2 regions of the Mesorhizobium sp. M0051 genome follow, and region 2 is predicted to be linked to the other one. Evidence: predicted binding sites of a transcription regulator. Region 2 holds the regulator's gene; the other holds the start of a gene.
The links. Region 2 encodes PhoB, which activates phosphate uptake and scavenging genes when phosphate is short. Its sites were predicted from a motif close to TGTCATNNANCTGTCAT; they were not measured.
Positions count from the first base shown of each region.

Region 1: the regulator PhoB is predicted to act here: its motif matches at 2,585-2,601, upstream of phnF (phosphonate metabolism transcriptional regulator PhnF).

Region 1 covers NZ_JAMYUT010000001.1:340,879-348,327, forward strand. The annotation lists gene NKJ90_RS01620 (ABC transporter permease) at 1-395, shown strand, start outside; gene NKJ90_RS01625 (zinc-binding alcohol dehydrogenase family protein) at 464-1,483, shown strand; gene phnF (phosphonate metabolism transcriptional regulator PhnF) at 1,810-2,559, opposite strand; gene phnG (phosphonate C-P lyase system protein PhnG) at 2,681-3,142, shown strand; gene phnH (phosphonate C-P lyase system protein PhnH) at 3,142-3,753, shown strand; gene NKJ90_RS01645 (carbon-phosphorus lyase complex subunit) at 3,755-4,867, shown strand; gene fosX (FosX/FosE/FosI family fosfomycin resistance hydrolase) at 4,864-5,283, shown strand; partial or broken gene NKJ90_RS01655 (alpha-D-ribose 1-methylphosphonate 5-phosphate C-P-lyase PhnJ) at 5,280-6,107, shown strand; gene phnK (phosphonate C-P lyase system protein PhnK) at 6,245-7,021, shown strand; gene phnL (phosphonate C-P lyase system protein PhnL) at 7,344-7,449, shown strand, end outside.
Region 2 covers NZ_JAMYUT010000017.1:69,193-76,641, reverse strand. The annotation lists gene NKJ90_RS18735 (HlyD family type I secretion periplasmic adaptor subunit) at 1-1,196, opposite strand, end outside; gene NKJ90_RS18730 (type I secretion system permease/ATPase) at 1,200-2,939, opposite strand; gene eglC (endo-1,3-1,4-beta-glycanase EglC) at 3,004-4,416, opposite strand; gene phoB (phosphate regulon transcriptional regulator PhoB) at 4,952-5,641, opposite strand; gene phoU (phosphate signaling complex protein PhoU) at 5,661-6,368, opposite strand; gene pstB (phosphate ABC transporter ATP-binding protein PstB) at 6,394-7,197, opposite strand; gene pstA (phosphate ABC transporter permease PstA) at 7,194-7,449, opposite strand, start outside.

The DNA of each region.
Region 1 (7,449 bases), on a different contig from region 2:
GCTGGGGCCGGTATCTGTTCTCGGTCGGCTCCAACGCCGAGGCCTCGCGCCTGTCCGGCGTCAATGTCCAGCGCACCATCTACATGGCCTACACGCTGTCCGGCCTCTGCGCGGCTTTCGTCGGCGTGCTGCTGGCCGCCCGCATCGGCATCGGCAATCCGACCCAGGCTGAGGGCTGGGAGTTGCAGGCGATCGCCTCGTCGGTCATCGGCGGCACCTCGCTGTTCGGTGCCGTCGGCTCGGTGCACGGACCGCTGCTCGGTGCTTTCATCCTGGCCACCATCAACAATGGCGCCAACCTGCTCAACGTCAACTCGTTCTGGCAGCGCATCATCACCGGCGCGCTCATCATCATCATCGTCTACTTCGACGGGCTGCGCCGCCGCGGCAAGTAAACCCCTCGATCAATTGCCGGCCCGTCACGATCGACGGGCCGGCGATTCATTACAGACTGGATTGAAGCATGAAGGCCGTCGTCTGCCGTTCGCCCGGCGATCTTATCCTGGAAGACCGTCCGGCCCCCGGCGCGCCGCCTCCCGGCTGGGCGCTGGTGTCCGTCAGCCATGTCGGCATCTGCGGCACCGACTATCACATCTTCGAGGGCAAGCACCCGTTCCTCGCCTATCCCCGCATCATGGGCCATGAAGTATCGGGTACCGTGGTGGAGCCCGGGGAAGGTGTCGAACTGGCCGTTGGCGAACCGGTCGTCATCAACCCCTATCTTTCTTGCGGCAAGTGCATAGCCTGCCGGCACGGCAAGCCGAATTGCTGCGTCAGCATCGAGGTGCTCGGCGTGCATCGCGACGGCGCCATGTGCGAACGCATCCTGGTTCCGGCACAAAATCTCTATCCGGCCAACGGCCTGTCGCTGGCCGACGCCGCTGCCGTCGAATTCCTGGCCATCGGCGCGCATGCCGTGCGGCGTGCACGGGCCGATCCGGGTGGACGCACGCTGGTCATCGGCGCCGGCCCGATCGGGCTCGGCACCGCCATCTTCGCCCGCATCGCCGGCCTCCACGTGGCACTGCTCGACATGAGCAGTGAAAGGCTCGCCTTCGCCGAGAATGAGCTTGGGTTCCAGACCCTCGACGGTTCGCGCGGCGCGGTGCCCGACATGGTCAAGGAGGCGACATCAGGCGAAGGTTTCGATGTGGTCTTCGACGCCACCGGCAACGCCCAGTCCGTGCAGTCGGCCTTCGCCCATGTCGCGCATGGCGGGACACTGGTGCTGGTCAGCGTCGTCAAGGACGACATCAGCTTTTCCGATCCCGAATTCCACAAACGCGAGATGACGCTGATCGGCAGCCGCAACGCATTGCGCGCCGACTTCGATCATGTTGCCGCTTCGATCAGCAACGGCGCCGTTCCGCTGGCAAAACTCGTCACCCACCGCACCACGCTCGCGGCCACGCCGCGCGATCTCGCCCGCTGGGCGCATGAGAAATCCGGCCTGATCAAGGCTGTGATCGAGGTGGGAGCATAACTTAGCAGGCGGTGAACCCGGCCCGAATTGACGCGGCCCCGCGCAGATCGACCCCCACTCCGTCTCGGCTTCGCCGAGCCACCTCTCCCCCGATCGACGGGGTAGAGGAAGGTGCGAGCCTATTGCAGCCAACGCTCCTCAACCAGACTCCCTCCCTCTCCCGCCAGCGGGCTCCCTTCCTCTCCCTCCGGAGGGGGGAGAGGTGGCTCGGCGAAGCCGAGACGGAGTGGGGGAAGGCGGTCCTCAAACGCCAAGCCGCTGACAGGGGAGCGCGCGACCGATCAGCGCGAGTCAGAAGTCACGGTCTCGTATGAGGCCGCCACTCCCTACAGTGCCGACAGCTTCAACTCCACCCGTTCCGCCGGAAACCGGGACTCCGAAAACTGGATCGGCTGGCCGTCCGGCGTGACGTTGATAGCGACCGTAACCAGCACGATGGCGCCCGGTTGCAGGTCGAGGTCGGCAAGGTCCGCCGCATCGGCGTGGCGCGCCGATAGCACTGTCGATTGCCTGAGATAGTCGTCGATACCGAACCGGGCGAGCGATGCGGTGATCGAGCCGGTCTCCGCCATTGCAGCATCGATACCGGCAAAGCGCCGGGCATCGAACCAGCCGGCAGCGCGCGACACAGGCCGTCCGTCGGCTTCGCCGCGCGTTTCCAGGCGGATCACATCGGCTCCCTTGGCGAGCCCCAGCCCCTCGGCGACGCGCTGGCTGGCCGGCTCGACCGAGGACGCCAGCAGGACGATATGCCGTTCCGATGTCTGCCCTTGCAGGCCCGTTGAAAAGCGTGTGCGCGCACCGATGGGATAGGACAGCCGCCTGCGCGACAGCACGAAGGTGCCGCGCCCCTGCTCGGCCCGCAGCACCCCTTCCTGCACAAGGGCCGATATGGCGCTGCGCACGGTGTGGCGGTTGACGCCATAGCGCTCAGCCAGTGCCATCTCCGGCGGCAGCGCGGCGCTTTCTGCGAAATCGCCGACGGCGATCGCCTGCAGGATCTTCTCGGCGATCTGCCGCCACAGCGAGACGCCGCTGCGCCGCTCGATGCTGTCCGCTGCCAGCCGCCCGACCATTGATTGCCCCCAGTCTTCAAGTGCTTGTCATCCACCCGTCATGGACTCGCGCTAGATAATAGGTATAATTTGTATAATTGTCTATATCAATAGACAAATTTGGCGAAGAGGAATGTTGCTGATGCGAGGACAGGAAGCCCGCGACCAGGCCGAACGCAAGGCTGTCATGGCAACCCTGGCGCAATCCAGCGGCGACGACATCGTTCGGCTCTGGAACGAGGCCGGACTGCCTTCGGACGCAGAGTTGCTGCGCGGCCCCGAAACCGGCCTAGTCACCGTGCGCGGCCGCATCGGCGGTGGCGGCGCGCCCTTCAATGTCGGCGAGGCGACGGTCACCCGCGCCACCGTCCGGCTGCCGTCCGGACAGGTCGGCCATTGCTATGCGCTTGGCCGCGACAAGCAGAAGGCGAAGCTGGCGGCCATCGCCGACGCATTGTGGCAGGACCCGGCCTGCCGCGCCGAGGTCGAGACCGGGCTGATAGCGCCTCTGCGGTCGGCCCTGACCACGACGCATGAACGCCGCCGCGCCGAGACGGCGGCCACGAAGGTGGATTTCTTCACCATGGTTCGCGGAGAAGACTGATGGACATCGCAGCGCAATCGATCGAAGGCGGTTTCGCCGATCCGGTCTTCAATGCCCAGACTGTGTTCCGCGCGGTCATGGACGCAATGGCGCGGCCGGGCAGCATGCAGCCGCTGCCGGCCTTCGCCCGCCCGCCGGCGCCGCTCTCGGCGACCGCCGGTGCCATTGCGCTGGCGCTTTGCGACAACGACACTCCGCTGTGGCTCGACCCGGCTTTACAGGCTTCCACCGCCATCAAATCCTGGCTTGGTTTCCACACCGGCGCACCATTGGCCAACACGCCGGCCGATGCGCATTTTGCGTTGATCGCCACGCCGGCCGAGATGATGGCGCTCGACGGCTTTTCGCAAGGCACGCAGGATTATCCCGACCGTTCGACCACGCTGATCCTGCACGTCAGCGATCTCGTCTCCGGCACGCCATTGTTGCTCGAAGGTCCCGGCATCGAAACCAGCGCCACGATCGCGCCGGCGCAGATGCCGCGCCATTTCGTCGAACAGTGGAAGCAGAACATCAAGCGCTTCCCGCGCGGCGTCGACATCATCCTCGCCGCCGCTGATGGCATAGCCTGCCTGCCGCGCACGACGCGCGTCAAGACGATGGAGACGTAATATGTATGTCGCGGTAAAAGGCGGCGAAGCCGCAATTGCCAATGCCCACAGCCTGCTTGCCGACCGCCGGCGCGGCGACCGTTCGGTGCCGGCGCTTCGTCTCGATCAGATCGTCGAGCAGCTGGCGCTCGGCGTCGACCGGGTGATGAGTGAAGGCTCGCTCTACGACCGGGAATTGGCTGCACTCGCCATCGTCCAGGCGCGCGGCGACATGATCGAGGCAATCTTCCTGGTACGCGCCTATCGCACCACGCTGCCGCGCTTCGGCTACACCAAGCCCATCGACACCGCCGCCATGCTGGTCGAGCGGCGGGTATCGGCGACCTATAAGGACCTGCCCGGCGGCCAGTTGCTTGGGCCTACTTTCGATTACACCCACCGGCTGCTCGATCCCGAGCTTGCCGCCGGCGCCGACGTCGCCGAGCCGCTGCAGCGCGAGACCGAGGCGCAAGCCATGCCGCGCGTCTCGGCCATCCTTGCCCGCGAAGGCCTGATCGAGCCGGATGGCGACATGCCGCAGGATCACGTCCCCGGCGACATCACCCGCGAGCCGCTGGAGTTCCCGATGGCGCGCGACATTCGCCTGCAGGCGCTGTCGCGCGGCGACGAGGGCTTCCTGCTGGCGCTCGGCTATTCCACGCAGCGCGGCTATGCCCGCAACCATCCCTTTGTCGGCGAAATCCGCATCGGCGAGGTCGAGCTGGAGCTAGATGTGCCCGAATTGCCTTTTGCTGTCCCGCTCGGCACGGTGCGCATCACCGAATGCCAGATGGTCAACCAGTTCAAAGGGTCGGCGAAAGCGCCGCCGCAATTCACCCGCGGCTACGGCCTGGTCTTCGGCCAGAGCGAGCGCAAGGCGATGGCGATGGCGCTCTGCGACCGCGCGCTGCGCGCCAGCGAGTTGGGCGAGGATGTCGTCGCCGCTGCCCAGGATGAGGAGTTCGTCATCTCGCATTCCGACAACGTCCAGGCGACCGGCTTCGTCGAACATCTGAAGCTGCCGCACTATGTCGACTTTCAGGCCGAACTCGACCTCGTGCGCCGCATGCGCGCCGAATACGACGCCCGCGAAAACCCCGCCAAGGCCGAAGAGAAGCGGGAGGCCGCGGAATGATCGAAGGCCTCTCCCACATGACCTTCATCGTCCGCGATCTCGACCGGATGACCGAGATCCTCGAGGGCATACTCGACGCCCGAGAGGTCTATGCCAGCGGCGCCGAACAGTTCTCGCTGTCGCGCGAAAAGTTCTTCCTGATCGGCGACATCTGGATCGCCATTATGGAGGGCGAGCCCTTGCCGGAACGCAGCTACAACCACATCGCCTTCAAGATCGATGACGCCGATTTCGACCGCTACGCCGAGCGCGTCAAAACGCTTGGCCTCGACATGCGCCCGCCGCGCCCACGCGTCGAGGATGAAGGCCGCTCGATCTATTTCTACGACGACGACAACCACATGTTCGAACTGCACACAGGCACGCTCGCGGAGCGGCTGGCACGCTACGCCAAGGGACTGGAAGTCGCGCAATGACCGACATCGCAACCTACAACTTCGCCTATCTCGACGAACAGACCAAGCGGATGATCCGCCGCGCCATCCTCAAGGGCATCGCCATCCCAGGCTATCAGGTGCCGTTCGCCTCGCGCGAAATGCCGATGCCCTATGGCTGGGGCACCGGCGGCGTGCAGGTCACCGCCTCGATCATCGGCCCCGACGATGTGCTGAAGGTGATCGACCAGGGCGCCGACGACACCACCAATGCCGTCTCGATCCGCGCCTTCTTCAAGAAGGTCGCCAATGTCGCGGTGACCACCGACACAGCCAGCGCCACCATCATCCAGACCCGTCACCGCATCCCCGAGCATCCGCTGACTGCGGGCCAGGTGCTTGTCTACCAGGTGCCTATCCCCGAGCCGCTGCGCTTCCTTGAACCGCGAGAGACCGAAACGCGCAAGATGCATGCGCTGGAGGAATACGGCCTCATGCATGTCAAGCTCTACGAGGACATCGCCAAGCACGGCCGCATCGCCACCACCTATGCCTATCCGGTCAAGGTCGAGGGCCGCTATGTGATGGACCCGTCGCCGACGCCTAAGTTCGACAATCCCAAGATGCACCGCTCGCCGGCCCTGCAGCTGTTCGGCGCCGGCCGCGAAAAGCGCATCTATGCGGTGCCGCCCTTCACCGAAGTGGTCAGCCTCGACTTCGAGGATCATCCGTTCGAGGTGCAGACCTTCGACCAGCCCTGCGCGCTGTGCGCGGCCGAGAATGTCTATCTCGACGAGGTCATCCTCGACGACCATGGCGGCCACATGTTCGTCTGCTCCGACACCGACCACTGCGAGAAGCGGCGCAACGCCCCTACCTCCCCCTTGTGGGGAGGTCGCGCCGAAGGCGCGGGTGGGGGGCTTGACCAATCCACACTCCACTCAGCCCCCACCCCGGCGCTGCGCGCCGACCCTCCCCACAAGGGGGAGGGTAAGGAGAAGCAATGACCGACGAACCGCTGCTGCGCGTCTCGGCGCTGTCCAAATTCTACGGCTCGCGCGTCGGCTGCGACAACGTCTCCTTCGACCTGTGGCCGGGCGAAGTCCTGGCTGTCGTCGGTGAGTCCGGCTCCGGCAAGACGACATTGCTCAACTGCCTGTCGACGCGGCTGCTGCCGAGTTCCGGTACCGCCAGCTACCGCATGCGCGACGGCCAGTTCCGCGAGCTTTATCGCATGAGCGAGGCCGAGCGCCGCTTCCTGATGCGCACCGACTGGGGTTTCGTCCATCAGAACCCTGCCGACGGCCTGCGCATGACGGTGTCGGCCGGCGCCAATGTCGGCGAACGGCTGATGGCTGTCGGCGACCGCCACTACGGCAAGATCCGCGCCACCGCCGTCGACTGGCTGTCGCGCGTCGAGATCGACGAGGACCGCATCGACGACGAGCCGCGCGCCTTCTCCGGCGGCATGCGCCAGCGCCTGCAGATCGCTCGCAACCTCGTCACCGGCCCACGGCTAGTGTTCATGGACGAGCCGACCGGCGGCCTCGACGTCTCGGTTCAGGCACGCCTGCTCGACCTGCTGCGCGGTCTGGTCACCGATCTCGGCCTGGCGGCAATCGTCGTCACCCATGACCTCGCGGTAGCGCGGCTGTTGTCGCAGCGCATGATGGTGATGAAGGACGGCCGCGTCGTCGAAAGCGGTCTCACCGACCGCGTGCTCGACGACCCGCGCGCGCCCTACACCCAGTTGCTCGTTTCCTCGATTCTACAGGTTTGACGATGAAGTCTCAAAGTGCGTGTTCGCGAAACCTTAGCGCGAGGCACCCCCCTCTGGCCTGCCGGCCATCTCCCCCGCAAGGAGGGAGATCGGCTGTCCCTGCTGCTTTCACCAATTACCAAGGCTGCAAGAAAAGCGCTGCGGGTGAAACTGCCAATCTCCACCCTTCCGGGGGAGATGTCCGGCAGGACAGAGGGGGGTGCCTCGCGCCGACACCTCGCAACCACCCGCTTCGAGATTTCACCGTTATTCCGCACGTGCAATTGCATTGGCCAGAGGGGGGTGTTGGCCCGCAAACGAATGACGATGGGAGCACCTTCTGATGGCCACCCCGCTTGTTGTCTCGGACGTCGCCAAGAGCTTCACCATGCATCTGCGCGACGGCATCAAACTGCCGGTGATCGCCGGTGTCTCGTTCTCGATCAGGG
Region 2 (7,449 bases):
TTCACGCCGGGCGGCAAGGCGGAGGCAATTTTCAGCTTCGCGCGGAAATACGCTTCATGCGTAACCTGGTCGATGAGCCGGTCTGCGGAAACCTGTGTCACGATGGCTGAAATCTCAGGCGTGAGCCGCATGTTCAACGCTGATAGTCGCAGTCTTGCCGGCTGGCCGACACGAACCTGGTCGATGTCTTTCGGCGGCAGCCGTGCATCGACGACCAGACCCGATGTCGTAGGCAGAATCTCCATGATCTTCTCGCCGGGGGCAATCACGCTGCCCTTGGAATTATAGGTGGACGACACCACGATGCCCGCTGCCGGTGCCTTGATCGTCGTCCGCCGCAGCACTGCCTCGGACGCCCGCATCTGTTCGTCGATGTCGGCCAGCGAAGACCGTACCTCGTCGAGCTTCGTCAGGGCTTCCTCCACGCGTTGCGTGGTCAGGCGCTCGATTTGCTCCTGGGCTTCGACGATCTGGGTGTTGGCCGCTGCAAGATTTGCCTCCAGCGCCCCTGCCTGCCCGACGAGATCGGCTTCGCTGCGCAAAAGCTGCGAATATTCAGTGCGATTGGTGAGGCCTTTGTCCAGCAGATTGGTCTTGATGCCGAGCTCTTTCTTCACCACTTCGGCCTGTTGCTGGACGGCCAGTTTCTGGGCTTGCAATCCGACGACAGACTGGCGATGCATGGCAACCCGCTGCGCGAGGATCGATTGTTCCGATCGAAACCGGGCGAGCCTGGCATTGAATTCCTTCTGCTGTTCTCGAACCAGAATCTCGAAATCGTCCTGGAACGGTGCTGGCGCGGCCCCCGTGATTGGCGCAAGCTGGTCCAATCCGTCGCGTTCCGCCTCCAGCCGCGAGGCGCTCGCCTTCAACGCGATCGACTGTCTCGTCAGCCGGTTGAGCTCGGCTTGCGCGGCCGTTCTATCCAGCAGGATCAGATCCTGGGCCTGCTGCACGCGATCGCCTTCATGGGCGAGCAACGCTTGAATGATACCGCCCTCAGGATGCTGAATGAGGATGTTTCCGCCTGTCGCCGAGATTGTGCCTTGCGTGATGACCGCGCCGGACAACGGTGCACTGACCGCCCAATAGCCAAAACAACCTATCAATATCGCTGTTGCCGCATATCCGGCGAAAGCCACCCGCCGGATGTCGGTGCGCGCTTTGCCTTCCCAGACGAGACTCTGTGCTGCCATCTTCTAGGATCCAAAGCGGACGTTATGAGGGGTGCTGCGGATCGTCGTTACAAAGGACCCTGTCACCGCCATGCTGCGCTTCGGGGGAAGGCCGATGCCGGCGATCGGCTGCCGCAACACGTCGCCGCTTGGACCGAAGGCTTCGATCACTCCACTGCGCAGAAGCATCACGCGGTCGCAGGCTGCGGCGACCGAAGGGCGGTGCGTTATCACGATCGTCGTAACGCCCGCTCCTTTCGCCGCGGCAAGCACGTCTTCGAGCGCGGCTTCGCCGCTGCCGTCGAGATGTGTGCTGGGCTCATCCAGCACAAGAATACGCGGATTGCCGTAAAAGGCGCGCGCCAGCCCGATCCTTTGGCGTTCGCCGCCCGACAGTGTTCTGTCCGACGGACCTATTCCGGTCTGGTAGCCATCGCGCAGCGCCAGTATCAGTTCATGCGCCTGGGCACGTTTTGCCGCTTCGACGATAGAGGCGTCACTTGCATCAGGTTCAAAGCGGGCGACATTTTCCGCGATTGATCCGGGAAAGAGCTCCACCTCCTGAGCGAGATATCCGATATGACGGCCAAGCTGCTTCTCGTCCCAGTTTCTGAGGTCGGCGCCGTTTATCCTGACGCAGCCGCTGGTCGCTTGGATCGCACCGACAAGCAATCTTGCCAGGGTGGACTTGCCGGCCCCGCTTGGACCTATTATCGCAACCGCTTCGCCGGCGCCGATCTGGAAGTTCAGTCGCTTGATGATGGGTTCGGTGCCGGGCGTGGCGTTCGGAGCGACAAGGATCAGCCCCTGCACGACAATTTCGCCCGACGGATCCGGCAAGGTCAGTTTTCGCGCGTGTGCCGGATGGGCGGAAAGCGCCTTGTCCAACCGCTTCCACGATCGTCTGGCGTCGACGATCTGCCGCCATGAACCGATCAGTTGATCGAGCGGCTGCAGCGCGCGGGACGACACCAGGGAAGACGCGAAGATCATCCCTGCCGTCATCTTCCCTTGCAGCACGAGCCATGCTCCAACGCCCAGTATCGCCAGCTGAAGGATCATGCGTACGGCTCGCGATGTTCCGCTGAAGATCGCGTTGGCCGTGGACGAACGGTCATGAAGAACTAGCGCCTCCGCCACGTGCCTGCCCCAGACGCGCGCGGCGTTTTGGACCATACCCATAGCGAGCAGCGTCTCCGCGTTGCGGGCAAAGGCCTGCTCCGACAGGCTGGCGACAGCCGAACGTTCCGCGGACAAAGCGTCGTTCCTGCCGACGGCGAGCTGATTTGCCAGGACCAGCGTAAGCAACAGCGCAACCCCTGCCAGCGTAAGCCAAAACAGAAAGGGATGGATGAGGTACAGCAGGGTGAGGAAGAAGGGAGCAAACGGCAGGTCGAACAAGACCGCCACGCTGCGTGACCTGATGAAGGCGCATATCGAGGCAAGGTCGCGCAGTGGAGACATGGCTGCGCCGCCGGCGTACTTGGCTTCAAGCGAGACGGCGAATGTCCTCGCACCCAGTCTGTCGTCGACAGTGGCTGCAACGCGCTGCGTGTAGATGGAGCGGACCGCATCGAGGAGACCGAGAAAGGCTAGCGCGAGAACCGCGATAGCCGACAGGTAGAACAGCGTCTCGACGCGGTAGGAAGGCAGGACGCGGTCATAGACCTGCAACAGATAAAGGGGGATCACCAACAGCAGGATGTTGATGAGGAACGAGAAAGCACCGACATCGGCGATGGCGCGCCTGAAAACTGCCCGCAAACTGGACTCTCCAATCATCCCCGCGCTCCCTGACGGCTAATGGCCTCAAACATGAAGCCGCCGCTTAGACCGAGTGGTCGCTTGCCATGTCCAAGGGTTGGTCCAGCGTATAGGCGTGGATATAGTCGATTTTCATCTCCGCTGGAGTAGCCAGATGGTCAGGAGGCTGGCCGGCAATGCCGCCCACCGCGAGATTGGCCAGTATGTACATGGGGTCGTGCATGTCGGACGGCGTCGCCGCTTGGGCGACCTTCACACCGTCATAGGTCCAGACAAGCTCATCCTTTGTCCAGAGCAGGCCATAGGTGTGGAAACCGTCAGTGTCCGCAACGTTCACGGTGGACGAAACCTTCGTGTGCTCTCCCGTCTCATTGGTGTGCGCTGTCATGAAAAGCGTGTTCGGATCCTGACCGCGCGTTTCGACGACGTCCAGCTCCGGCGGCCACGATCCGTCTTCCGGAAGCAGCCAGAAGGCCGGCCAGGCTCCGGCCGTTTCGGGCAGGTCCGCCCGCATTTCGAAATAGCCGTAGGTTTGCGCGAAGGTGTCGTGGGTCGTCAGTATCCCCGATGTGTATTCGTAGTTGTTGATCAGAGGCTTGATGTCCTCCGGCGCCTGCGCGGCGGTGATGGTGAGGACGCCGTTTTCAACGCTGAACGGGTGGACGGAACTCGTCGGCCCGTAATTGGCGTCGATATACCATTGCAACTCGCCATTGCTGCTCAATGTGCTGCCGTTCGGCGCGCCCCACGAGAAATTGGAATTCCACGTGCCGTCCTGCCCGTCCCGAAGGCTCAGCGTGTTGAATTCGTCGGAGAAGGACAGCGTCATTCCGGACTTGTCTATCGGCAGTTCGAACTGGGTGGGCTGCAACTTGTCGATGGTCGTATTCTTGAACACCAGGATCTCGTCAGATCCGAGGTTCAGCATCACGTTCGATTCCACCTGAACCATCTGCGAACGGACGGCGTCGAACGAAGTGAAGTCATAGCCGTTAAGGCGCACCACATCGGTCGCACCGAAATCGAAGATAAGATCGCTCCCATTTCCTTTGGAGATGGCGAAAGTGTCGGCGCCGTCACCGCCGATCAGGACATCATTTCCCTTGCCGCCATCCAGCGTCTGATGACCCGACCCGCCCTTGATGATGTTGTCCAACGCATTTCCGAACGCATATCGATTGGCGCCGGTAACGACCAGGTTCTCGAAATTGTCGGGGAGCTTGTAGCTCATCCAGGTGTCGATCGTGTCGATCCCGGCCCCGGGATCTTCGACCGCCTTATTGTTGGTGGAATAGAGGTGATAGTAGTCATCGCCGGCGCCACCGTACATCGTGACATAGACGCCGGTGTCTCCCCAGAAGGAGTCGTTGCCTGAAGTGCCATGCAGTTCGGCCCCGGCTCCGGTTGCCGAGAACCAATGACTGGACGCGCCGGTGTAGGGAAGAGGAATACCTTTGGCGTTTAAGACCGTGCTCATCAGAAATCCTTCCTCTTTAGTGTCCGACCTGGTCAAATCATTCGGCGCAGCGTCCGGCGACCGCTTTCAAAGCAACGTTGCAACGAACGAGATCGTTCCCGCGGAATCATCATCAGATCCAAGATCGTATTGACTATTCGGAGCACATACAATCAATAAAGAAGAGGGAAACTCGCTCTTAGTCGGATGCAATTTTTAATAAAATTGCGAATTTATGCGAAACCACATCCTCTAGCGGGCACATAGCCATATTAGTTCAAATTGTTTCTTGAGGCGCGCGACTTTGATCGGAGGTCTGCGGGCAAGATAGCAATGTGACCAACTAAAGTGTCACGGGCCGTGCTTCCTGCGGCCAGCCTGGCAGAAAAGCGAATTGGGAGATCGGAAGGCAATCGCCAGCCAGTCAAGGTACGCGCGAGCCCGCGACCGCGAAGGGCAGTTTAGACTTCGATGCCGCCTGCTTGAATGTCTGCCATCGCGTGGCCATTGGCGACGACCTGCTGATCGAATTTGAACCTTGGTTCCGATCTATCGGCTAGTCTTCCCTGATCGCGTAGCCTGCGCCCCGAATGGTGCGGATGACGTCGGGCATGCGGCCGTTGTTGACGGCTTTGCGCAGCCGCCCGACATGCACGTCTACCGTGCGTTCGTCGATGTAGATCGTTTCGCCCCAGACGTTGTCGAGCAGCTGGCTGCGCGAGAACACGCGGCCGGGATGGCGCATCATGAATTCGAGCAGGCGGAATTCGGTCGGCCCGAGCCGGATCTCGCTCTTCTTGCGATAGACCCGGTGCGATTCTCGATCGAGCACGATGTCGCCGACCTTCAGCACGCTGGACAGCAGTTCCGGCTTGGCACGGCGCAGCAGCGCCTTGACCCTGGCCATGAACTCCGGTGTCGAAAACGGCTTTACCAGATAATCGTCGGCGCCGGTCGAGAGGCCCCGCACGCGATCGCTCTCCTCGCCGCGCGCGGTCAGCATGATGATCGGCAGCCGCTCGGTCTCGGGACGCATTCGCAGGCGCCGGCAGAGTTCGATGCCGGAGACCGCCGGTACCATCCAGTCGAGCACCAGAAGGTCAGGCACGTTCTCCTGCAGCCGGATCTCGGCCTCGTCGCCGCGCGTCACGACCTCGACCTGATAGCCCTCGGACTCCAGATTGTAACGGAGCAGCACGCCTAGCGGCTCCTCGTCCTCCACCACCATGATGCGTGGCGCGATCATCGGCTGGTTACCCCTGTCGTCATGCCGCGGGCGCGGACATTGTCGTCTCGTCCTGTTTCGGACGATTGGCCGGCAGCTGCGTGCCGGTCAAAACATAATAGGCATTTTCCGCGATGTTGGTGACATGGTCGCCGATGCGCTCGAGGTTCTTGGCGCAGAACAAAAGATGCGTGCACGCGGTGATGTTGCGCGGGTCTTCCATCATATAGGTGAGAAGCTCGCGGAACACGGAGGTGTATTTGACGTCGATGCGTTCGTCGTCGGCACGCAGTTTCGCCAGCGCGGCGGCGTCACGCGCCGCATATTCCTCGATGACGCCCTGCACCTGGATCAGCACCAGTTGTGCCATTCCATCGATCGAGTGCGAAAGGTCGCGCGGCGTGACGCTGAGGCCGACAGTGCCGACACGCTTGGCGATGTTCTTGGCAAGGTCGCCGATGCGTTCGAGATCGCCGGCCATGCGGATAGAACCGACGACATGGCGCAGATCATCGGCCATCGGCTGCCGCTTGGCGATCAGCGTGATTGCGCGGTCGTCGAGCTCGCGCTGGCGCGCGTCCATGATCGCATCATCGGAGACGACGCGCTGTGCCAAGGCGTTGTCGGAATTCAAGAGCGCCTTGGTCGCACCGCCGACCATCGAGCTGGCGAGATCGCCCATGTCGCTGATGAGCTTGCTGATCTGACCGAGATCCTCGTCGAAAGAAGCGACTGTATGTTCGCTCATGATCCTGTTCCTCGTATGCCTGAGCTCAGCCGAAGCGGCCGGTGATGTAGTCCTGCGTGCGCTTCTCGCGGGGCGACGTGAATATCCTCTCCGTGCGGTCGAACTCGACCAGCTCGCCCAGATACATGAAGGCCGTCTGCTTCGATACGCGCGCCGCCTGCTGCATGTTGTGGGTGACGATGACGATCGTGTAATCGGCTTGCAACTCGTCGATGAGCTCCTCGATCTTGGCGGTCGACAGCGGGTCGAGCGCCGAAGCGGGCTCGTCGAGCAGGATGACTTCCGGCTTCACCGCTACGGTGCGGGCGATGCAGAGCCGCTGCTGCTGACCGCCGGAGAGGCTGAGGCCGCTGGCGTCAAGCTTGTCCTTGACCTCGGTCCAGAGTGCCGCGCGCTTCAGCGCCTGCTCGACGCGGCCGTCCATCTCCGACTTGTTCAGCTTCTCGTAGAGCCTGATGCCGAACGCGATGTTTTCATAGATCGACATCGGAAATGGCGTCGGCTTCTGGAACACCATGCCGATCTTGGTGCGCAGCAGGTTGAGGTCCTGCGAGCGGTCGAGAACGTTCTGGCCGTCGAGCAGCACCTGACCTTCGGCCGTCTGCTTGGGATAGAGCTCGTAGATGCGGTTGAAGACGCGCAGCAGCGTCGACTTCCCGCAGCCCGAAGGCCCGATGAAGGCGGTGACGCTGCGCTCCGGCAAGGACAGCGTAATGTCCTTCAGCGCCTTCGATTGGCCGTAGTAGAAGTTGAGGTTCTTGACCTCGATCTTGGCCTTGGCGGTGGCCTCGGCGGCGATCGTCATGTCTGGAGACAACATCTGGCTCATTTGTCCTCTCTGCGTCCGGTCAGGCTGCGCGCAACGATGCTGAGCGCAAGAACCGTCAATGTGATGATGAGTGCGCCGGTCCATGCCAGTTGCTGCCATTCCTCGTAGGGGCTGAGAGCGAACTGGAAGATGGTGACAGGCAGGCTGGCCATCGGCGCGTTGAGATTGCTCGACCAGAACTGGTTGTTGAGCGCCGTGAAGAGCAGTGGTGCCGTCTCGCCGGAGATACGGGCGATCGACAGCAATATGCCG